Regions from separate parts of the Mesorhizobium sp. M7D.F.Ca.US.004.01.2.1 genome, predicted to be linked through region 1. Evidence: predicted binding sites of a transcription regulator. Region 1 holds the regulator's gene; each other region holds the start of a gene.

Region 1 (7,791 bases):
TGCCGGTGCGCATGAGCGGACGCAGGTCATGCAGGCCCGAAATCGAAACGACATGGCGTATGCGCTGCGCCACATCGGCGGCCAGGGGCGTTGTTGTGGTCACCATGCGGCTGGCGAGATGGCCGCCGGCCGAATGTCCGGTCAGCATCAGCGGTCCCCCGACCATCGCCGCTGCCTTGCCGATCGCTGTGCCGATTTCGCTGACGATGCCGGCGATGCGTATGTCCGGGCACTGCGTGTAGGAAGGCATCGCCACGGCGAAGCCATTGCCGACCGCGCCATTGGCGAGGTGCGACCACGTGCTCTTGTCGGACTCCAGCCAGTAACCGCCATGGATGAACACCACGAGCCCCTTGGGAGCGGCTTTGGGAAGGAAAATATCCAACCGATTGCGCGGTCCGTCACCATAGGCGATGTCGAGCCGTGCCCGGCCCTCTGCCGAAAGCGCATTGCGAAACGCTTGCGCGGGTTCCGCCCACGCTGCCGGCCAGCGATCGCTGCCGACAATGTTCGCGCCGTTGGCATAGGCGCGGTCCCAATCGGCAATGTGACGTTCGAACATCGGCACCCTCCCCCGGAATGGCTCGTTTCTGCGCCAGCAATGGCCACCGCCATGCCATGCGTCAATGCTCCAGACCAAAAATATTTTAGGCTTGAAACAAATTTCGACTGGTGCGATCCTGCCCTGACGAACAGCCGACAATGGGAGGTCTGCTGTGCTGCCCAAAACCTGCAGATGTGCACTCTTTCTGGTGGCATCCCGAGCAGGGGCAACGGCGGCACGAAGCCTCCTCAAAAGCAGGACCTTTAGATCCACCACATCCGGCCAGGCGCCTCGCGCACTGGCCGTCCAGCAGATGGGATAGCGGCGACATGCTTGGGCCTTCAGCGCATATCGACACGTTCACGCGCGATCACCTGCCGCCGCCGGAGCAATGGCCCGATATCCTGCTCGATGGCTTTGACTATCCCGAACGCCTCAACGCCGGCGTCGAACTGACCGACAGGCTGGTCGAGAAAGGCCTGGGCGACCACACCGCGCTGATCGGCAATGGCCGCCGCCGCACCTACAAGGAACTGTCCGACTGGACGAACAGGCTGGCCCACGCACTGGTCGAGAATTATGGCGTCAAGCCGGGCAACCGGGTGCTGATCCGCTCGGCCAACAACCCCGCCATGGTCGCCTGCTGGCTGGCTGCCACCAAGGTCGGCGCCGTGGTCGTCAACACCATGCCGATGCTACGCGCCGGCGAACTCGCCAAGATCGTCGACAAGGCGGAGATCACCGTCGCGCTGTGCGACACCAGGCTGATGGACGAGATGACCGCCTGCGCCAAGGACAGCGTATTCCTCAAGCAGGTCATAGGCTTCGACGGCACCGCCAACCATGATGCCGAACTCGATCGTGCCGCTCTCGACAAGCCGGTGACATTCACTTCCGTCAACACAGGCCGCGACGACGTCGCCTTGCTCGGCTTTACCTCGGGCACGACAGGCGTGCCGAAGGCGACGATGCATTTCCACCGCGACCTCCTGATCATCGCCGACGCCTACGCCCGCGAGATCCTCAAGGTGACGCCGGACGACATCTTTGTCGGCTCGCCGCCGCTGGCCTTCACCTTCGGCCTTGGCGGGCTCGCCATCTTCCCGCTGCGCTTCGGTGCTGCGGCAACGCTGCTGGAGCAGGCGACGCCGCCCAACATGATCCACATCATCGAAACCTACAAAGCGACGATCTCCTTCACCGCGCCGACCGCCTACCGCGCCATGTTGAAGGCCATGGATGAAGGAGCCGACCTGTCGTCGCTGCGCGTCGCCGTTTCGGCCGGCGAAACCTTGCCCGCTCCGGTTTTCGAGGAGTGGACGCAAAAGACCGGCAAGCCGATCCTCGACGGCATCGGCGCCACCGAAATGCTGCACATCTTCATCTCCAACCGCTTTGACGACATGAAGCCCGCGTCGACCGGCAAGCCGGTGGGCGGCTATGAGGCGCGCATCGTCGATGACGAGATGCGCGAGGTGCCGCGCGGCACGACCGGCAGGCTGGCGGTGCGCGGCCCGACCGGCTGCCGCTACATGGCCGACAACAGGCAGAAGGAATACGTCCGCGACGGCTGGAACCTCACCGGCGACACCTTCACGCAGGACGAAGACGGGTTCTTCCATTTCGCCGCGCGCTCCGACGACATGATCGTCAGCGCCGGCTACAACATCGCCGGCCCCGAGGTCGAGGCAGCACTGCTGTCGCATCCCGACGTCGCCGAATGCGCGGTGATCGGCGCAGACGATGCCGAACGCGGCCAGATCGTCGAGGCGCATGTCGTGCTGGCGCAGGGCGTGGCGCCTGACGCGTTGACCACCAAGCGCCTGCAGGACCACGTCAAGGCAACGATCGCGCCCTACAAATACCCGCGATCGGTGAAATTCATCGCCGCTCTGCCCAAGACCCAGACCGGCAAGATCCAGCGCTTCCGGCTGCGCACGGAGAAAATCAATTGAGTGAGCCATACGATCCGGCGTCCGAAGGCGCACAGATGTCGTTCAAGGAGCGCATGTCCTACAGCGACTACCTGCACCTTGAGAAAGTGCTGGAGGCCCAGACGCCGCTGTCGTCGGCGCACGACGAGATGCTGTTCATTATCCAGCATCAAACCTCCGAACTGTGGATGAAGCTCGCTTTGCACGAGATTGGCGCTGCGATCCGTTCTATCCGCGCCGACCGGCTCGAGCCGAGCTTCAAGATGCTGTCGCGCGTCGCCCGCATCTTCGAACAGTTGAACAACGCCTGGGACGTGCTGCGGACGATGACCCCCAGCGAATACACCGAGTTCCGCGACGCGCTCGGCCAGTCCTCGGGTTTTCAGTCCTGGCAGTATCGCGCCATCGAGTTCATGGCCGGCAACCGCAACCTCGCCATGCTCGGGCCGCACAAGCACCGGCCTGACCTCAGCGGAAAGCTGGAGGCGATCCTGGCCGAGCCATCGCTCTACGACGAAGCGCTGCTGCTTCTGGCGCGCAACGGATTCGACATCGGCACTGATGCCAGGCGCACGGACTGGCGTGAAACGCGAACCGAAAATGAAGAGGTTCTGGTCGCCTGGCAGACCATTTACCGTGATCCGCAGCGTTACTGGATGTTCTACGAACTGGCCGAGAAGCTGGTCGACTTCGAGGACTATTTCCGCCGCTGGCGCTTCAACCACGTCACCACGGTCGAGCGCATCATCGGTCTGAAACGCGGCACCGGCGGCACGTCGGGTGCTTCGTATCTCAAGAAGATGCTCGAGGTCGTGCTGTTCCCGGAGCTGTGGACGGTCCGCACCCGGCTCTGACATCATCGAAATGAAAACAAGCTCACTGAGGGGACGCTCTGTGGCGGAAAACCCTTCGCGAACAACCGAGGACTGACCGACCATGAGTGGAATTCCTGATCTCGCTGCAATCGAAGCGATGGATGCCACGGATCCGCTGCGTGCCATGCGCGATCGTTTCATCCTGCCGGAAGGCGTGATCTATCTCGACGGCAATTCACTTGGGGCAGCGTCGCATGCCGTTTTCGGCGAGCTGCAACAGGCAGCGACCAAGGAATGGGCCCAGGATCTCATCCGGGCCTGGAATACGGCCGGATGGTTCGAGATGCCGATCGAACTCGGTGACCAGCTCGGGCGCCTGATCGGAGCCGCGGCCGGCCAGACCGTCGTCTGCGACACGACGTCGACCAACATCTACAAGGTGCTGCATGCGGCGCTGGAGATGCGGCCCGGCCGGTTGGCCATCGTCGCCGAGGGTGACAGTTTTCCCACCGACCTGTACATCGCCGAAGGGGTGGCCTCGACTCGGGATGGCGTCCTGCTGCGCCTCGCGGGCGTCGACGCGCCAACCATCGAAGAGCTGATCGACGAAAACGTCGCGGTGGTGCTGGTCAACCACGTCAATTACAAATCGGGTGAACTGCGGGACATGGCGGCGCTGACGCGCAAGGCTCATGCGGCCGGAGCGCTGATCGTCTGGGATCTGTGCCACACCGCGGGTGCTCTGCCGGTCGAGCTCGATCACGCAAATGCCGACTTCGCCATCGGCTGCACCTACAAGTACCTCAACGGCGGTCCGGGCGCGCCGGCCTTCATCTATGCCGCCCGGCGCCACCACGGCGAGATCAGCCAGCCACTCAGCGGCTGGTGGGGGCATGCGCGGCCCTTTGCCTTCGAACAGGGTTACGTGGCCGGCACCGGTATCCGCCGCTTTCTGTGCGGCACGCAGCCGGTCCTGTCGATGCGGGCGCTCAAGGGTGCGCTTGCCATCTGGAACGACGTCGACATGGCGGCATTGCGAAAGAAAAGCGTCGCGCTGACCGAACTGTTCATCCAGCTCGTCGAAGCAAAGTGCGGCGCCTATGGTCTCACGCTGGAGACCACCCGCGACACGACCAGCCGCGGCAGCCAGGTGTCGTTCCTTCACGATCATGGCTATCAAATCATGCGGGCGCTGATCGAGCGTGGCGTGATCGGTGATTTCCGCGCGCCATCGACCATCCGTTTCGGCTTCACGCCGCTCTATGTCGGCTACAAGGATGTGTGGCTGGCGGTCGAGGTGCTGGAAGACATTCTGCGCACGGGTGCATGGAAGGACCAGCGTTTCGCCGTCAAGGAGGCCGTTACCTAACGCAGCCGTCTCGACGATCTGTTGTCATCGGCTCTCCCCTTGGTCGGATGACGAAGAGACGAATTTCCAGCTCGCACATGCGTTCGTTGCTGGTGGCCAGCGCAGGCTACAATAATTAACCAAGGTTGGCGTTTTTGGCTTCGTTTCGTTCACGGCAAACGAAAGCTGGAAAGCCCACCGTCGAGGGGCCTGTCGGCAGCCATGCCAGGCCTGATCTCGGGATGGGCCACAGGCTATTAACCATAACAATTTCAATGTCGGAAAGCGCACTGCGACGGCATGCAGGCGTCGACGAGATCCGCTTGCAACCGCGGAATAATTTCCGCCACCTTAACAAATTCATTAAACTTTAAACGGTTGCAGAACACAACTGGAACAGATAGTGTTTGTTCTGGGTTTGTTTTTCTGATTCTGGTTTCAGGTACCTTGGGGGCCGCCATGCTGACGCGCAAGCAACACGAACTGCTGATGTTCATCCATGAACGCCTGAAGGAAAGCGGCATTCCGCCATCCTTCGATGAGATGAAGGAGGCGCTCGATCTTGCCTCCAAATCCGGGATTCACCGGCTGATTACGGCACTGGAGGAGCGCGGCTTCATTCGCCGGCTGCCCAACCGGGCACGCGCGCTGGAAGTGCTGCGGCTGCCGGATTCGATCGCGCCCGGCCTCAACGCGGCAAAAAAATTCTCGCCAAGCGTCATCCAGGGCAGTCTTGGTCAAGGCGGCCTTGGCCGGCAGATCAAGCCGGCGCTTTCGCGGATGTCTTCGGCCGGCAATGACGACGACGTGGTCTCCGCGGTGTCGATCCCGGTGATGGGCCGCATCGCTGCCGGTGTGCCGATCGACGCCATTCAGCATCAGACGCATTCGATCTCGGTGCCGCCGGACATGATCATGGGCGGCGAGCACTATGCGCTGGAGGTCAAGGGCGACTCGATGATCGAGGCCGGCATTTTCGACGGCGACACCGTCATCATCCGCAATGCCGACACGGCGAGCCCCGGCGAAATCATCGTGGCGCTGGTCGATGAAGAGGAAGCGACGCTGAAGCGGTTCCGCCGCAAGGGCGCCTCGATTGCTCTCGAAGCCGCCAATCCGGCCTATGAAACCCGTATTTTCGGGCCGGACAGGGTCAAGGTGCAAGGCAAGCTCGTCGGCCTGATCCGCCGCTACTGAGGCAGCTGCGGTTTAACCACTGGCTTCTCGGGTCTCTTGAAGGGCGGCAGTCCCCTCGCCTCGCGTGAGAATTTGCGTTGTTCATGCCAAGGCCGGTAGGGCCTGTCCACCGCGAAGCTGACGGTTGCCGGCGCGGTCGCCGACTGGCGATCGAAGAAGACGGCAGCACTGCCTTTGCGAGCCAGTTGTCGCTTGGTGATGACGAGAACCAGCGGATCGTGACAAGCGTCATAGGCCGTCGCGTCATTGATTACGATCAGCCCGGCGAAGCCGCAGGCTTTCCACGTGTCCTTGCGATCCTCGACATAAGCAATGATCGCGCCGGACGTGCGCCTGGCGAGACAAACGCCTGACGTGCAATAGAACGGCGATCCCGGCGGCAGTTCCGGGGCATCCGCGATCTCGAATTGTGCGTCTCCTTGGGTGAAGACTTCCGGCACGACGATGGTTTCGGATGTCAGTGCGCGCTTCCAGTTGTCGACGGTGAATTCGTTCGGCCGTGCGCGGCTGACGGCGAACTCGCCGCCGCCGATCGGCAACGCAACCAGTCGAGCGTCCTCGGAGATCAGCACGTCGGGTGTGCGCGTATCCGAAACGGTCAGCAGGCCGGCAAGCGCGAAGGGAAGAGCGGCGAGCCGTAGCCATGTCGTCGCCATCGTCGCGATGACCAGGGCAATCGCCACCAGCAGGACAGACTGCTGCGAAATCAATCCGACTCCATCGACGGGCGAACGCTCGGAAATCCATCCGGACATGGCGATCATCGCGGTCAGGCCCTTGCCCATCACATAAAGGAATGGACCATCGGCGCCGAAGGGCATCGCCAGCGCACTGAGGACGGCGAAAGGCATGACAACCAGTGACACGATTGGCATGATGGCCAGATTGGCGAACAGGCTTAGCGGCGACACACGCTGAAAATGCCAGATAGCAAACAGCGCCGTGGCGCCGCCGGCGATGATGGATGTCATGGCCAAGCCGCCCGCCGCCAGCAGGAATTTTCGCGTCAGGAAGCCGGGCAAGGATCGCTTCGGCGGCGGCGGTCTGGTTTTCCCCGCGCGATGATCCGACCAGCCGGCATAGGCGCCGACAAGTGCTGCGGTTGCCGCGAAGGACATCTGGAAGCTCGGGCCGACCACCTCGTGCGGCGACACCACGATGACGGCGATCGCCGAGATCGCCAGATTGCGCATGGTGAGTGCCGCCCGATCGAACAGAACGGCAATCAGCATCACCGCCAGCATGATGAAGCTGCGCTCGGCGGCAACGACGACGCCAGAGATGATGAGATAGGCAGCGATCGAGAACAGTGCCGCGGCGGCGGCATATTTCTTGACCGGACGACGCGCGGAAAAGTCGGGAAACAAGGCGAAGGCGCCGCGCAGCAGACCCATGATGGTGCCGGCGACCAGCGCCATGTGCAGTCCTGAAATGGAGATGATGTGGTAGATGCCTGTACGCCGCATCGCTTCATTGATTTCATCGGGAATGCCGGCGCGCACGCCGACGATCAGCGCCGCGGCGATCTCACCTTCGGCGCCACCAATGCTGGCCCTGATGTGGTCGGCAATCGCTTCTCGGGCATTTTCTACGCTTGAGGAAAGGCGGGCCGATAGCGGCATGTCGCCGTCATCGGTGACGACAAGCTTTGGATTGCCGAGAAAGAACCCGCTGCCGCCGATGCCGGCGAAATAACTGTCAAAGGAGAAGTCGTAGCTTTCCGGCCGCACCGGACCGGTCGGCGGCAACAACTTGGCATATCCAATGATCAGGGATCCGGCTGTCATGTCTGCCGGGATCTTGCGTGCCGAAAGCCGCACCCGCTCCGGCATATAGCGCAATTTCGGCCTTGCGGTCGAAGTCACGTCGATGGTCAGCCGGATGCGGCCGCTCTCCATCTGGTCGATCGAGACGACCCGGCCGGTCACCTGCGTCGAGATTTCCGAACCCAGC
Region 2 (7,791 bases), on a different contig from region 1:
GGCCTGAAGGCCGACCGCTTCTGGTTCATGGAGATGAACACCCGCCTGCAGGTCGAGCACCCGGTCACCGAGATGGTCACAGGCACAGATCTCGTCGAGTGGCAGTTGCGGATCGCATCGGGCGAGAAGCTGCCGAAGATGCAAAGCGAGATCGCGCTCGCCGGCCATGCCTTCGAGGCGCGCATCTATGCCGAGGATGCGGCAAAAGGGTTCCTGCCGGCGACCGGCACGCTGCATCATCTGAAATTTCCGGATGCAACCCCCGAAGGCGCGACTATGCGCATCGAGACCGGCGTGCGGGCGGGTGACGCCATCTCGCCCTATTACGACCCGATGATCGCCAAGCTGGTCGTCCACGCAAAGGACAGGCAGGCGGCACTCGACGCGCTCGGTGCGGCGCTGTCGCGAACCGAGATCGCCGGTTCGACCGTGAACACCGCCTTTCTTGCCGCTCTCGCCGCCGATCCGGACTTTGCCGCAGGCGATGTCGACACCAGCCTGATCGCCAGGCACCAGACGGCGCTGACCGAGATCGCGCCGCCGACCGGCGAAACCATTGCTGCCGCGGCCGTTGCGGCCTCCGGCGCCGGAGCAGCGCCGCCATCCAACGATCCGTGGTCGTCGATTGCCGGCTATGCGCATTTCCACAGCGTGGCGCGACGCACACGGCTGAAGTTCGGCGAAGACGATATCGCGGCGAAGGTCTCGGTACGGCCGGACGGGCGATTCCAGGTCGCGCTGGACAAGCCTTATGACGACACCAATTCGCATGATTTTCGTGCCGCGCCACGCCTCGCCTGCTGGCCAGGCCACATCACGGTGTTCGAGGGTGCTGTTGGCTATACCTTCGCCGTGCCGGACCCACTGGCACGGGCCGATGATGCGGCGGCAGGCGCCGGCAGCCTGCGTGCGCCGATGCCGGGGCTGGTCAAGCTGGTGCGCGCGGCGATGGTGTGCTCCATCTTCATCGCCTCGAGGATCAGCAGCGGTTGGCCCTTGATCACGGCATCGCCTATTGCCGCGCCACATGACGGCGTGATCGCCGAGATCGCCACAGAGGGCGCGCAGGTCACCGACGGGACTGTGCTGGTGCGGTTCGTCGAGGACCAAAACGCCTCGACCGCAGCGGTGAGCTGACGATTCGGAAGATAAACGACAGGGCAAACAAGAAAATGGCCGGGACGAGCCCGGCCATTTCTCTATGCTATTCAGCCACCAGGGCAGCGATTACTGGGCAATCGGCGCGTATTTTCCGTCATGCCACTGGTTGATGTCGTAGCTGGCATTCTTGAGGTCGCCCTTCTCGTCGAAGGTGACATCGCCGACAACAGTGCTGATCGGCGTGCCGTTCTTCAACGCTTCGGCAACCTTGGCCGGATCGTCGCTGCCGGCGCGCTTGATGCCTTCAGCAAAAGCCTGGATGGTGGCGTAAGAGAACAGCGTGAAGCCCTCCGGCACGAAACCGCCGGCCTTGATCTTCTCGACGGCTGCCTTGGCTTCCGGCTTTGCCTGGGGATCCGACGGGAAGACGAACATGGTGCCCTCGCCGGCCGGGCCAGCGACCTGCCAGAATTCGGGCGAGGCGATAGAGTCCGGCATGATCAGCTGGAACTTCAGGTTCTGTTCCGCCGACTGACGCAGGATCAGGCCAGCTTCAGGATGATAGCCGCCGAAATAAACGACGTCGGCCTTCAAGTCCTTGAGCTTGGTGACGAGAGCCGAATAGTCCTTCTCGCCAGCGTTGATACCGTCATAATAGACCTCCTTGAGGCCGCCGGCATTCATGGTTGCCTTGACGGCGTCAGCCACGCCCTGTCCGTAGGCGCTCTTGTCATGCAGGACGACGACATTCTTGCCGGCAAACTTCTTGGCGATCCATGGGCCGATGAAGGCGCCCTGCGCATCGTCACGCGTATAAAGGCGCATGATCGTCGGCCAGCCGGCCTTGGCCGCCGCGTCTGTCAGCACCGGGTTGGAAGAAGCCGGGCTCATCATCAGAGCGCCGGCTTCGGCATAGACGGCCGAGGCCGGAATGCTCGAGCCCGAGCAGGCATGGCCGTCGATGAACTTGACGCCGTCGGCGACGACGCGGTTGGCAACCGACACGGCCTGCTTGGGATCGCACTGATCGTCTTCGATATCGAGCTTGATCATCGACCCGTTGACGCCGCCAGCGGCGTTGATGGCGTCGGCAGCGGCCTGTGCGCCCTGCTTGAACTGATCGCCGATGGTGGCGAGCTGTCCGGTCATCGGGCCGATCACCGCAAAGGTGATATCGTCGGCGAATGCGACCGGCGTGCTCATCATCAGGCCGAATATGGCCGCGTTCAAAATACTCAATTTTTTCATGATGGTAGAACTCCTCCACTCACGCGCGGCCGCCCCGGCCGCGCTTCTTCCAGAGAGGCGGGACAATTTCATCCTTCATTGGGCCTGTCTAGGCGCATTGGCGCCGCTCGATTGGGCCTGCAAGACGTCATCCACGCAAAAAGCCACGCCAGCCTTGTTCCGGCTGGTCGTGGCTTTTTTGCCCGTCGAGCTGTTTCCCAAGCGCCCCCGCGCCTAAAAATCCCACTCACCTTCCCTGCGTCGCGCACGACTGGGCCTGCGGCCCGCCGCGTTCTCTTTCTTAGCATCGTGACCGTCTTACGCGGCCTTCAATTCCGCCGGGTCTGGCCGTCTGTGCGGTCTTGATCCCGGAGCGTCCCTGTCTTCGATAAGCCTGTCCGCGACTGGCAGATATCAGTGCATGGTCATCCATTCGCGGGCTTCGCGAAGCGCCTTGGCGATCTCGATCTTCGACATGGCCGCCGACAGTTCGGAGCGCAATTCCGCGGCGCGGGCCGAGCCCTTGATCGCGGCGATGTTGAACCATTTGTGGGCGGCAACGACATCGGTCTCGCAATCGCGGCCGGTCGCATACATCATGCCCAGTTCGAAAAGAATGTCGGCCTGGGCGGTTGCCCCCATGGCGCCGAAACCTGCTTCAAGCATTTCAAAACGTGCCATTTCAATCCCCTGTTTCCGGCCCCTGTCAGGCTCCCGAGAGCTGCCTTCTTTCGTCCTTGCTGGCTGCTCTTCCGATGCTTTCGAGAATGCCGTGCAGGCTTGAATCCGTCGTTAAATGGCGTGCTTAATTTGAGGAAAACAAAGCTAAAACAAGAGGTAAACGCTGAAATTCGTTAAGGATACAAAGTCAGCAATTCAGCCTGCTTGCGTCAAATTTGACGAAAATTTTCCGGCGCCAAGTCAAGACTCCGCTAACCACGGGAGACAAAGGCGATGCGCCGATCGTTTCATTTGCTTGGCCAGGAGGCGCATTCCGGGGCTTTCAAAATCCGAAAGTCTTCCGTTGCGGCACCGCTTTTGTTTTGCTGGGAGCTGGATTAGCTTACGTTTGCGTAAGCGGCAGACCGGCGAGGCGGAGCATCCGGCCGGACATCCAAAGGGAGGAAGACATGTTTCGAAAAGTGAGCCTGGCCCTTGCGGCCACATTGATCGTGGCGGGCGCGGCATGGGCCGATCCGATCGAGGGCAACTGGAAGACGCAGGCAGGCGACACCGCGGCCATCGCTGGCGGCGGCTCGTTTTCCATCACGCTCAAGTCCGGCAAATATGCCGGCAAGACCATCGGCTCGCTCAAGGCGACAGGCGACAACAAATATGCCGGCAACATCACCGATCCGGCAAACGACAAGACCTATTCGGGCAAGGCGACATTGTCGGGCACCTCTCTCAAGATGAGCGGCTGCGTGCTCGGCGGACTGATCTGCAAGAGCCAGACCTGGCACAAGCTCTGATCGACCGCATCGTTCTGACATGAAGACGGGGCCCGAATGGGTCCCGTTTTCGTTTGGCGAGGCGCTACGCCGGACTCCCGTCGCCTCCCGCCCCCCGCCGTCGAAACCGACGCTGGGGCCGGCAAAATCGCGTCAATCATCTTGAACCGCAGATGAACGCCGGCATCAGAGCCGGTTCAGTTGCATCAGGGCATTCTCCGACGTGTTGAAGGAGACCCGACCCAATGCTTGCTCGCCGCTTCACCATCGTCTGCCTGCTGATGAGCCTGTTTGGAATGTTCTTCGCCATCCTCGTCGCTGAAGCGGGCCGTCCGGCCCGCGCCTGGGACGATGCCAGTTCGAGAACCTGCCGCCTTGCCTGCCCCACCCACCTTCGCAACTGAACACAGAAACCAAGACCTCGAAAAGAAAAGCTGAAACACCATGAACCGCATCGCCGCCAACGCTCTCAAGACCCTTCGGCTTCTGCCGCGGGCGGCGCTTATCCTGACGGTTCTGGCCGCTCCGGTTCTGGCCGTGCCGATGATGCGCACTGACACCGGCTCGACGATCGACGCACCGGCTCTGAACAAGTCCGGCGTCGGTTTCGTGCTCCTGGTCAGCCTGCAGCGCGGTTGAAGAAAAATGACGCTTTGGCGGCCTTCGGTCGCGACACCCCTCCCAAGTGCCGATCCGAGTCTCTATATTGAGCCATGGAAAAGCGAATCTACCCACAAGCTATCGAATCTGTCGTCATGCCGGAGCCTTTTGGCCGGCAAAGCTTTGATAGCGCTGAAAAGGCAGTCGCGGCACTGCAGGCGCTTTACGACCGCAACACCAAATTCCTGCGCGACTCCTTTGCAGAACTGGCGGCAGCGGGCGGCGACAATGGCAAGCGCTACCGGGCCTTTTATCCGGAGATCGGCGTCACCACCAACTCGTTCACCCAGATCGACTCGCGCCAAGCCTATGGCCATATGCCGACACCGGGGCATTTTTCCACCACCATCACCCAGCCGGGCCTGTTCGAAAGCTACCTCGTCGAGCAGTTGCGCCTGATCATGCGCAATCATGGGGTTGCGGTCACGGTGTCGGAATCGACCACGCCGATCCCGCTGCATTTCGCCTTTCTCGAAGGCACCCATGTCGACGGCGCGGCAGCCGAGCGCATCAAGCGGCCGATCCGCGACCTCTTCGACGTGCCGGATCTCGACGGCACCGACGACCAAATCGCCAACGGCACCTTCGAAGTGGCCTTCGGCGAGCCGAGGCCACTGGCGCCCTTCACGGCGCAGCGCATCGACTATTCGCTGCACCGTCTTTCGCACTATACGGCGACCACGCCGCAGCATTTCCAGAACTTCGTGCTGTTCACCAATTACCAGTTCTACATAGACGAGTTCGTCGCCCGGGCCCGCGACCTGATGGCCAATGGCGGCGGCGGATACACCGAGTTCGTCGAGCCCGGCAATGTCACCACCAGGGTCGGGCAAAGCGCGCCCAGCGAAGGGGTAGCACCACCGCGCCTGCCGCAAATGCCGGCCTATCATCTGAAGAAGCCGAACCATGGCGGCATCACCATGGTCAATATCGGCGTCGGGCCCTCCAACGCCAAGACGATCACCGACCACATCGCGGTGCTGAGACCGCATGCCTGGGTGATGCTTGGTCACTGCGCCGGCCTGCGCAACACCCAGGCGCTAGGCGACTATGTGCTGGCGCATGCCTATGTGCGCGAGGATCACGTGCTTGACGACGATCTTCCGGTCTGGGTGCCGATCCCGCCGCTGGCCGAGATCCAGGTGGCGTTGCAGGAAGCTGTCGCCGAAGTCACCGGCCTGTCCGGCTATGACTTGAAACGCATCATGCGCACCGGCACCGTCGCCACAATCGACAACCGCAACTGGGAACTGCGTGACCAGCGCGGCCCGGTGCAGCGGCTGTCGCAGTCGCGGGCGATCGCCCTCGACATGGAATCGGCGACGATTGCCGCCAACGGCTTCCGCTTCCGTGTGCCCTACGGCACGCTCCTGTGCGTTTCGGACAAACCATTGCATGGCGAGTTGAAGCTGCCTGGCATGGCGACCGAATTCTACAAGCGCCAGGTGGCGCAGCACCTGACCATCGGCATCAGGGCTATGGAGAAGCTTGCGGAAATGCCGATGGAGCGGCTGCATTCGCGCAAGCTCAGAAGTTTTTCGGAGACGGCGTTCCAGTAGGTCGGTTCCACGCATCGCATGGGCATTTCGTCATCTTGATTGAGCCGCATTTTTGCCGATAAGCAGGCGGTATGGAGAGAGCGAGCTTCGGGACATTGCTGATGTCGGTTGCATTCTTGGCAATGCTCGTCTGTTCGGTCGCGCTGGTGGCCGGGTTTTTCGGAACGCTGCATCCGGCCTTCGATTCCTTCTCGCATTTCCGCGTCCACCTTGCCGTGCTGATGGCGCTTTGCGCGCTGCCGCTGCTGGCCACGACATTTCGCTTGCAAGCAGCCGTGGCGCTGCTTTTTGCCGTGGCGGCTTTTGCCACGACCTTGAACACTTTGCCCAGTCCATGGCCGGTTCAAGCTGCCTATGAAGCCAAGAACGAAAATCGTGCGACCTACAAGCTGCTGCAGATGAACCTGCGCTACGACAATCCGACGCCAAAGAAGGTGCTGTCGCTGATCGGCCGGACCAATCCCGACGTGATCACCCTCGACGAGGTGTCGGCGATGTGGGCGACCGAGCTTGGCTATATCAGCAGCGCATATCCATACCGGATCCTCTGCCCGTATCCGAACGGCATATTCGGCGTCGCACTGCTCTCGCGGCGGCCCTTTGCCGCCGGCACCGAGGCGCGTTGCGAACGGCGCGGCGCGATGGCGACAGCGACCGTCGACTTCGGCGGCATTGACGTCGACGTCGCCGCCATCCATCTCAGTTGGCCGTGGCCACGCGAGCAGTACTGGCAGATTGGTGAGCTGACGGAATCGCTGTCGGCTCTCGGCGAGACGGCGATCATGGCGGGAGACTGCAACGCCGTGCCATGGAGCGCCGCCGTGCGGCGCGTCGCCTCGCTCGGCGGGCTGACCGTCATGCCGTCCGCCGGCCCGACATGGATCCACATCAAGCTGCCGGATTTCCTGCGGCGCTTCGCCGGCCTGCCGATCGACCAGGTTTTCAGCAAGGGCGGCGTGACCATCCATTCCGCGACACGGCTGGAGGATACCGGCTCGGACCACCTGCCGGTCATGGTGGAATTCTCGCTCAGGCTGAACCAGCAAAAGCCGGCGGACGACCATGAAACCGCGACCGCGTCGCTGATACCGGCTGCTGGAAAAACGCCAGGCTAAAAGATCAAGGTCTGACCAAAGCGGTGACGAGATGCTCGACATGGCCACCGTCGCGATGCTCGCTGGCGTCGAAAGCGATCTGCTTCGCCTCATATGCGGCATAGGTGGCATGGATACGCCGCTGCGCCTCGCGGCGCGTCTTGTAACAGGACCGGTCGTCGGCAATGCTGAGGCCGGTGATCGATCTTTCGGTGGCGCGCATCATTTCCCTGGCGAGGCGGCCATGGGTTTCTTCGTGAGCGCGGACGCCGGCGAAGAACCGCGCCCAGCGCTTCTGGAGCGCCGGCGGAGTGGTCGAGGCGACACGCGGAAACGTATAGAAGAGATTGAGCGTGCCGTTGGCGCTCCGCAGGCGGCAGACGCCATTGTCCTGGCCGGCGTCAAGGTTCCAATCCACGGTGTAGCCGGTCTGTGCGATGGCGTGCGTCATGAAGCCGTGCTTCGGCCCTTTGCGGTCCATCGCCCCCATCAGCGCGAGACCCGTGGTCCCGGTGATATCATAGGTCCGCGTCCTGACCACCACCCTGGTGCCGGCCGAGGCCATCGGAGCGGAACCGAACAGCGCGCCGATCACCAAAAGGCATGCCAGAACCGCCAAGCGCATTGGCCATCTCCCTGTCGTCAGGAGATGGAACCATAAGCGCGCGGCAGTTTCAACAGTCCTAATATTTCACAGGC
Region 3 (7,791 bases), on a different contig from region 1:
GTCGAGCGACTTCATCTCCTCGGCGATGTCGCGGCGGTTGATGAGACCGAAATTCTCGACCAGCTGGAAGGCGATGCCACGGCCGATGCCGGAAATCTGGTCGGCATTCTTCAGGTCGACCAGCGGCTTCAGCAGCGACTCGATCTGGAAATTGACGAAACGTTCGGCACGCGCGGCAACCTTGTCGCGCGCCGGGCCGGTCAGCTGTTCGTCGGCCAGCAGCACCAGGCGCGGCTTCAACCCGTCTTCGCCCGAGACCAGCGTACCGATTGGCGCGCCGATCCAGCGCAGCGTGCCGTCCGAGCCAAGCGCGATGTCGCCATTGGCCGAGGCGCCGAAGCGTTCGGCACGCGCCTCGAACTCGGCGGCCAGCGCCTTCTGCGCGGCGGTGCGCACTGCCTTGGCGTCTTCGCCGCCGGCGGTCTGATCAGCGGTGAAGCGGAACCCTTGCAACTCGCCGACATGGTGGCCTTCGACAAGGACAGTTCCGGTAGGACTAATTTCGGCTTCAGGCATGGTATTTTCTCTAAGGCGCCGCATGAGGACGGAAGTCCTGCGGTCTACGAAGCGTTTCGTCAACCGCTCATGCAGCGCATCCGACAATCTGTCTTCGATTTCGCGCGTCTTTTCCTGCCAGTGTGCCTGATCGGCCAGCCAGCCGGGCCGGTTCGACACGAATGTCCAGGTGCGGATCTGGGCAATGCGATGCGACAGCGTGTCAATATCGCCCTCCGTTGTGTCAGCGCGGCGCACCTGCTCGGCCATGTAATTCTCGTCGACATGGCCGTGGCGTGCGAGGTCCGTGTAGATCGAGGCAATGAGGTCGGCATGCTGGGCAGGTGCGATCTTGCGGTAGTCGGGCAGCGCGCAGGCTTCCCACAGCAGCGCCACCCGTTTGGCATTGGTGGCGAGTGCGCGGATGTCCTCGTCGCGCGACAGATGCTCGAGTGCCTGCGCGTCGACAGCAGGCAATGCCCGCGTCAGGCCCTCGACCGGGGCGTTGGTTTCAATCGAGCGCTTCAGCGCATCGAGGCTAGCAAAGTCGAAATGCGCGGTGCGCCACTGCAGCACCTTTACCGGATCGAAATCATGGCCTTCGATCTTCTTGATCAGCTCCTCGTCCAGGGGGTCGACCTGACCGGTGACGCCGAAGGTGCCGTCGCGCAGATGCCGGCCGGCACGGCCGGCGATCTGGCCAAGCTCGGCCGCCGTCAGGTTGCGATACTGGAAGCCATCGAACTTGCGGTTCTGGGCGAAGGCGACGTGGTCGAGATCGAGGTTGAGGCCCATGCCGATGGCGTCGGTGGCAATGAGATAGTCGACATCGCCGGACTGGAATAGTGCCACCTGGGCGTTGCGGGTGCGCGGCGAGAGCGCGCCGAGCACGACGGCGGCACCGCCTTGCTGGCGGCGGATGAGTTCCGCGATGGCGTAGACCTCGTCGGCGGAGAAGGCGACGATTGCCGTGCGCCGCGGCAGGCGTGTCAGCTTCTTCGAACCGGCATAGGCAAGATGCGACAGCCTTGGCCGCGTCACCACCGAGACCCCCCTCAGCAGGCGCTGCAGGATGCCGTGCATGGTGGCCGCACCCAGCAGCAGCGTCTCCTGGCGGCCGCGCAAATGCAGGATGCGGTCTGTGAAGATGTGGCCGCGCTCAAGGTCGCCGGCAAGCTGCACCTCGTCGATGGCGACGAAGGCGGCGTCGGTCTCGCGCGGCATGGCTTCGACGGTGCAGACCGAATATCTGGCGCCCGGCGGCTGGATCTTTTCTTCGCCGGTGATCAGCGCGACCTTGTGGGCGCCGACCTTTTCGCACACGCGGGCATAGACCTCACGCGCCAGCAACCTGAGCGGCAGGCCGATGATGCCACTCTCATGCGCCACCATGCGCTCGATGGCGAGATGGGTCTTGCCGGTGTTGGTCGGCCCAAGCACGGCGGTCACGTCGCGGCCCGACAGGATCAGCGGCTCGGTGTGTTTGGGCTGGATGTTCATCGACCTAGAATAAGGCTTCTGGGACCTGGAAATAAGGCTTTCTGGCCTCTGGTTGTCGGGAGCGTGCCTCAAGTGGCGCGTATGACAGGCGACACATAGGGATTTCGGGCGCGAAGCGAAAGCGGAATGTTCCGCCAGCGGCCAGAAGGTGTTTTTGTCAAGCTCACAATCGGCTGCGGATTAACAGATAGAACGAGTCTGGAACGAATCAGCGACGAATCAGTGACTCCTGCAGATTCAGCTTTTGTTCACGGCTACATGTGGATTTTGCGACCGCGAGTCGCACCACATGCTGAATCGCTGAACTGGCCCGTTTGATGCTAAGAGGGCGTTGCCGTTAACCTTTGCCGATGAACGATCATATTGGCTTGGCGCGCCTTGGCCAAGATTATGAAATTGTTGATCTTTCTTAATCGACGTTAAGGAACTGGCAGGCGATTCCGGCTGTCGTCGTTAACGTTCCGCTCAAAGCCGGAACGAATCGGCGACGAATCAGCGATGCCGGAATTTTCTTGGTTTGTTCACCCCAATATCTTGTGTTGTGAACAGCTTATCCACCGAGAATCCACAGGTTGCGAAGCAGCTTTCGCACAGGGCAGCGGGTGGCTGTTAACCTCTGCGTGCCGGATTGGGTCAGCTGCCGTCGCGAGCACGTCAAAGGGATCATGCCGGCAACGAAAAACGGGCCGGTGTGCCGGCCCGTCGATCTCTCCACCTAAATCGCCACGTCGTCAGGCGAAGTATTGGCCGCCATTGGCCGTGATGGTCGAGCCGGTGATGAAGCCGGCATCTTCGGATGCGAGGAAGACGACGCAGCGCGCGATTTCTTCGGGCTCGCCGAGGCGGCCGACGGGGATCTGCGGAATGATACGCTCGTTGAGCACCTTCTCGTCGATCGCCTTGACCATCTCGGTGGCGATGTAGCCGGGGCAGATGACGTTGACGGTGATTCCCGCGCGCGCCCCCTCCTGAGCGAGAGCTTTGCTGAAACCGATGTCGCCGGCCTTGGCGGCGGAATAGTTGACCTGGCCGGCCTGGCCCTTCTGGCCGTTGATCGAGGAGATGGTGATGACGCGGCCGAACTTGCGGTCGCGCATGCCGCCCCACAGCGGATGCGTCATGTTGAAGACGCCGGACAGGTTGGTGTCGATGACCTCTTTCCACTGTTCACGCGTGATCTTGTGGAACATGGCGTCACGGGTGATGCCGGCATTGTTGACCAGCACCGAGACCGGGCCGAGATCGGCCTCGACCTGCTTGATGCCGGCGGCGCAGGCGTCATAGTCGGCGACAGACCATTTGTAGACCGGAATGCCGGTCTCGGCCTTGAATTTCGCCGCCGCTTCGTCATTGCCGGCATAGTTCGCGGCAACCGAATAGCCGACGGTCTTCAATGCGATCGAGATCGCCGCGCCGATACCGCGCGATCCGCCTGTGACGATTGCTACCTTGGTCATGCATTTCCCCTTTTTTGATATCGCCCTGTTGTCGGGCTTGGCAGGCACTGGATACAGAACGGGCGGCTCGCGCCGCCCGGGTTGGTGACTTTCTTCAGAATGCTTCGACGCACATGGCGACGCCCATGCCGCCGCCGATGCATAGGGTGGCGAGGCCTTTCTTGGCGCCGCGACGGCGCATTTCGAAGACCAGCGTGTTGAAGACGCGGGCGCCCGACGCGCCGATCGGGTGGCCGATGGCAATGGCGCCGCCATTGACGTTGACGATCGAGGGATCCCAGCCCATGTCCTTATTGACGGCGCAGGCCTGGGCGGCAAAGGCTTCGTTGGCCTCGACCAGGTCGAGATCGCCGACCGACCAGCCGGCCTTTTCCAATGCCTTGCGCGAGGCGGGAATAGGTCCGGTGCCCATGATCTGCGGATCGACGCCGGCGGTTGCCCAGGACACGATGCGCGCCAGCGGGGTGATGCCGCGCCTCACCGCTTCCGCTTCGCTCATCAGCAGCGCGCCAGCGGCGCCGTCATTGATGCCGGAGGCATTGGCGGCGGTCACCGTGCCGTCCTTGTCGAAAGCCGGCTTCAGCTTGGTCATGGCGTCGATCGTGGCGCCGTGGCGGATGTATTCGTCCTGGTCGACGATGGTGTCGCCCTTCTTGCTCTTGATGGTGACGGCGACGATCTCGTCCTTGAACTTGCCGGCCTTCTGCGCGGCCTCGGCCTTGTTCTGCGAGGCGAGCGCAAACTGGTCCTGGTCTTCGCGGGTGATCTGGAACTGACGTGCGACGTTTTCGGCGGTGTTGCCCATGTGATAGCCGTTGAAGGCATCCCACAGCCCGTCCTTGATCATGGTGTCGATCAGCTTGAAGTCGCCCATCTTGACACCGGCGCGCAGGTGCTGGGCATGCGTCGAAAGCGACATCGATTCCTGGCCGCCGGCTATGATCACCTTGGCATCGCCGGTGGCGATCTGCTGCATGCCGAGCGCAATGGCGCGCAGGCCCGAGCCGCAAACCTGATTGAGGCCCCAGGCGGTGGTTTCCTTGGGCAGGCCGGCATTGATCGATGCTTGGCGGGCCGGGTTCTGACCCTGAGCGGCAGTCAGCACCTGACCGAGGATGACCTCGTCGACCTCGCCTGGTTCGACACCGGCACGCGACAGCAATTCCCTGATGACGATGGCACCGAGCTCATGCGCCGGGGTGGCGGCGAAGGCGCCGTTGAAGGAACCGACCGGCGTGCGCGCTGCACTGGCAATGACGATGGAAGCGGACATTTTCTTCTCCAGACTTCAAGGTGTTGTTCTGTCGTTGAGGACTTTTCTTGCCCTTTCCCAACCCCAAGTCAAACCGGAAATGGGCATGGCGCCCATGCGCGGCAAGCAGGTCGCGCCTTGCCGTGGCGGCCATTCGTCCATTGCTGCGCAGCATATTTTGCCCGCTATGCAGCATTTAGTGATCCCGCACTGCACAAACTGCTTGGAATTGTGAGGCTTTTGCGCATATCCTCAAAAAAGGCACAATCGTTATCGGCGGCTTACTCAGAGGCGCGCCGGTGTCCCTGGGAGGATGTAGATGGCCGCTAAAGACGATCCGATCATCATCAAGAAATACGCCAATCGCCGCCTCTACAACACCGGCACCAGCACCTATGTGACGCTCGAGGACCTCGCCGAGATGGTCAAGAAGGGCGAGGAGTTCACCGTCCAGGACGCCAAGACCGGCGACGACATCACGCATCCGGTGCTGACACAGATCATCTTCGAACTGGAGAACAAGGATGGGCAGAACATGCTGCCGATCCCGTTTCTGCGCCAGCTCATCGCTTATTACGGCGACCAGATGCAGATGATCGTGCCAAGCTTCCTCGAGCAGTCGATGCTCGCCTTCTCCAAGGAACAGGAGCGCTTTCGCGAGCAGATGAAGGGTGCGATCGGCAAGTCGCCGCTCGACATGATGAAGATCACCACGCCGATCAAGGCGCTGGAGGAACAGACACGCCGCAACATGGAAATGTTCCAGAATGCGATGCGGCTGTTCACGCCGTTCCCGCCCTCTGGCTCCGCGCCAGCGGCTGCGCCAACGCCCGAGCCGGCCAGGAAGGAAACGCCAGAAAAACCTGACGACCTTCAGGAATTGAAGGATCAGATCGCGGCCATGCAGCGCAAGCTCGACACGATGTCGTGAGAATTCCGGATCGAAAGATCCGATCGCAACGGCCCATCGGATTGCTGCGCCCTCTATCTGTTTGTTTGAGCATGATCGCTGGACAAACGGAAACCGTTTGTCCGTGAAAACCGGTACCCACTTTTCGGGATCATGCTCTAACTCTCTGTTTTGACGCAATTCCGGACGGAAAACCGTTTCACACTTTTCCTGGAATTGCTCTAAGGCAGCACCCCCTCATAGCGGCCGCGCGGCCTGATGACACTTCCGCTTGTTATCTGTTCGACCGTGTGCGCGGCCCAGCCGACGCTGCGTGCGAGCGCAAACAGGCGGAACGGTGCATCGCGCGGCAAGGCAAGGCTGCGCGTCAGGGCGGCCAGCCCAAAGTCGACGTTGGGAAGCGCACCGGTAGCGGCAAGAGCAGCATCGCGCAGCGACGATAGTGTGCCGTCAACCTCGATCACCGACAGCAGCGCCGCCCCTCGGGGGTCGCCGTCGGGATAGAGCTGATGACCGAATCCCGGCAGCGGCCGGTCATGGCTGAGCCAGCGCCGGATCGTCGCCTCAGCGCCATGTCGCGCCGCATCCTCGGCCAGTTGCATCACCGCCTCGCCGGCGCCGCCATGACGTGGCCCCGATAGCGTCGCGAGCCCAGCGAGCAGGCAAGCGGCCAGCGGCGCGCCGGTCGAGGCTGCGACGCGCGCGGCGAAGGTCGACGCATTCAGTTCATGATCGGCAAGCAGGACAAGCGCCCGGCGGATCGCGTCCGCCCCGCCAGCATCCACCAACCACTCCTGCGCCAGCCGCTGGTGGACCGGACCTGATCCCGCCGGCGCGCCCAGCGCGCCGGCCAGCACGCCGACCGCGTGCGCGGCATCGGCATGCAGCGAGGCGGCGCTGCGCCCAAGCGATGGGCGCCCCTGGCCGGCAAGCACGGCAAGTCGTGCAAAGGCCGAGGCTCGGCCAGGCTGATAGGGCGCATCCGGTGACGGTGCTTCGAAAGTCACCGGTTCAGGCAGAGCCCAGAGCACTGCGGCTGCTTCTTCCAATGTGGCATATGCAGAAAGCGCTGCGGCGTCCTGCCCGCGATAGATGAGTCGACCGTGCGAGACGGTCGAGATCGCCGTTGCGATCGACGGCTCACCCCAGGCGATCGCGCTTTCGGCGATAGCCGAAGGGCTGCGGCCGCGTGCCCGGCGGGTCGCCAGGGCTGCAATGTCGTCGGCGCGATACTGGCTGCGGCGCGGATCGGCGCGGTCGGGCCGCATGCCGATGCGCCCACGGCTGACATAGGCGTACAGCGTCTGCCCGCACCTTGAGGCGCTCGAGCGCTTCTTCCCTGGACAACCACTCGGACATATCGACCTTTGATATTGATTCTATTGATCAAGATTGATGGACATGTTGCCCAGCCTTATCTCCGATCTGGAAATGCTTCAAGGAGACAAGGCTATGGCGAATGGGCTCGATGACGTGGTAGCGGCGGAAACCGTGCTTTCCGACGTGGATGGTCTTGGCGGTCGTCTGACGATCCGAGGTCACTCGCTGCCGGAGCTGGCCGGCCGCTGGAACTATGCCCAGGTGGTGCGCCTGCTGCTCGACGGCTTCTTCGACGACCTTCACGGCGATGCGGACCTGACCCGGGCGCTAGGCCAAGCACGTGCGGACGTGTTTGAGCGGCTTTTGCCCTCGTTGCCCCTGCTGGCATCGCTCGATGTCTACAGTGCCATGCGCGCCGGCATGGCGCTACTGCCGGACGGCGACAGGCTGACGGACGCCTTGCTGCTGATCGCGGCGCCCGCCGTGCTGACGCCGGCCTTGTTGCGCCTGCAGCGTGGCGAGGAGCCGATCGCGCCGGACAGCCGCGCCGACCATGCCGCCGACATGTTGCGGATGCTGAGCGGCAGCGTCGCCTCACCGGCACTGGCGAACGCGCTCGACACCTATCTGGTGACCGTCTGCGACCATGGCCTCAACGCATCGACCTTTGCCACCCGCGTGGTCGCTTCGACACTGGCCGGCCTGACATCGTCCGTGCTGGCCGGGCTTGGCGCGCTCAAGGGGCCGCTGCATGGCGGCGCGCCAGGGCCGGTGATCGAGATGCTGGATGCGATCGCGAAGCATGGCGATGCCGCCGGCTGGCTGCGCGACGAGGTCGCGCATGGCGAGCGCATCAT

What was found. Region 1 encodes LexA, which represses DNA repair genes until DNA is damaged. Its sites were predicted from a motif close to TGTTCNNNNTGTGTTCNG; they were not measured.
Region 2: a site for LexA is predicted at 3,144-3,161, ahead of EN993_RS20095 (sel1 repeat family protein). Genes of this name have one in related genera too.
Region 3: a site for LexA is predicted at 2,184-2,201, ahead of EN993_RS14970 (helicase-related protein). Genes of this name have one in related genera too.

What each region holds. Positions count from the first base shown of each region.
Region 1 is NZ_RZRQ01000120.1:3,250-11,040, reverse strand. Features, by position in the region: gene EN993_RS17790 (alpha/beta hydrolase) at 1-562, opposite strand, end outside; gene EN993_RS17785 (AMP-binding protein) at 874-2,499, shown strand; gene kynA (tryptophan 2,3-dioxygenase) at 2,496-3,332, shown strand; gene kynU (kynureninase) at 3,415-4,662, shown strand; gene lexA (transcriptional repressor LexA) at 5,101-5,838, shown strand; gene EN993_RS17765 (ComEC/Rec2 family competence protein) at 5,832-7,791, opposite strand, start outside.
Region 2 is NZ_RZRQ01000151.1:1,254-9,044, forward strand. Features, by position in the region: gene EN993_RS20085 (acetyl/propionyl/methylcrotonyl-CoA carboxylase subunit alpha) at 1-1,137, shown strand, start outside; gene EN993_RS20090 (ABC transporter substrate-binding protein) at 1,228-2,349, opposite strand; gene EN993_RS20095 (sel1 repeat family protein) at 2,743-3,009, opposite strand; gene EN993_RS20100 (DUF2147 domain-containing protein) at 3,459-3,800, shown strand; gene EN993_RS37070 (hypothetical protein) at 4,025-4,183, shown strand; gene EN993_RS20105 (hypothetical protein) at 4,224-4,418, shown strand; gene EN993_RS20110 (AMP nucleosidase) at 4,535-5,998, shown strand; gene EN993_RS20115 (endonuclease/exonuclease/phosphatase family protein) at 6,100-7,113, shown strand; gene EN993_RS20120 (DUF922 domain-containing protein) at 7,118-7,717, opposite strand.
Region 3 is NZ_RZRQ01000090.1:1,961-9,751, reverse strand. Features, by position in the region: gene EN993_RS14970 (helicase-related protein) at 1-1,995, opposite strand, end outside; gene phbB (acetoacetyl-CoA reductase) at 2,727-3,452, opposite strand; gene EN993_RS14960 (acetyl-CoA C-acetyltransferase) at 3,547-4,725, opposite strand; gene EN993_RS14955 (hypothetical protein) at 4,712-4,939, shown strand; gene phaR (polyhydroxyalkanoate synthesis repressor PhaR) at 5,024-5,635, shown strand; partial or broken gene EN993_RS14945 (citrate synthase) at 5,836-6,973, opposite strand; gene EN993_RS14940 (citrate synthase/methylcitrate synthase) at 7,067-7,791, shown strand, end outside.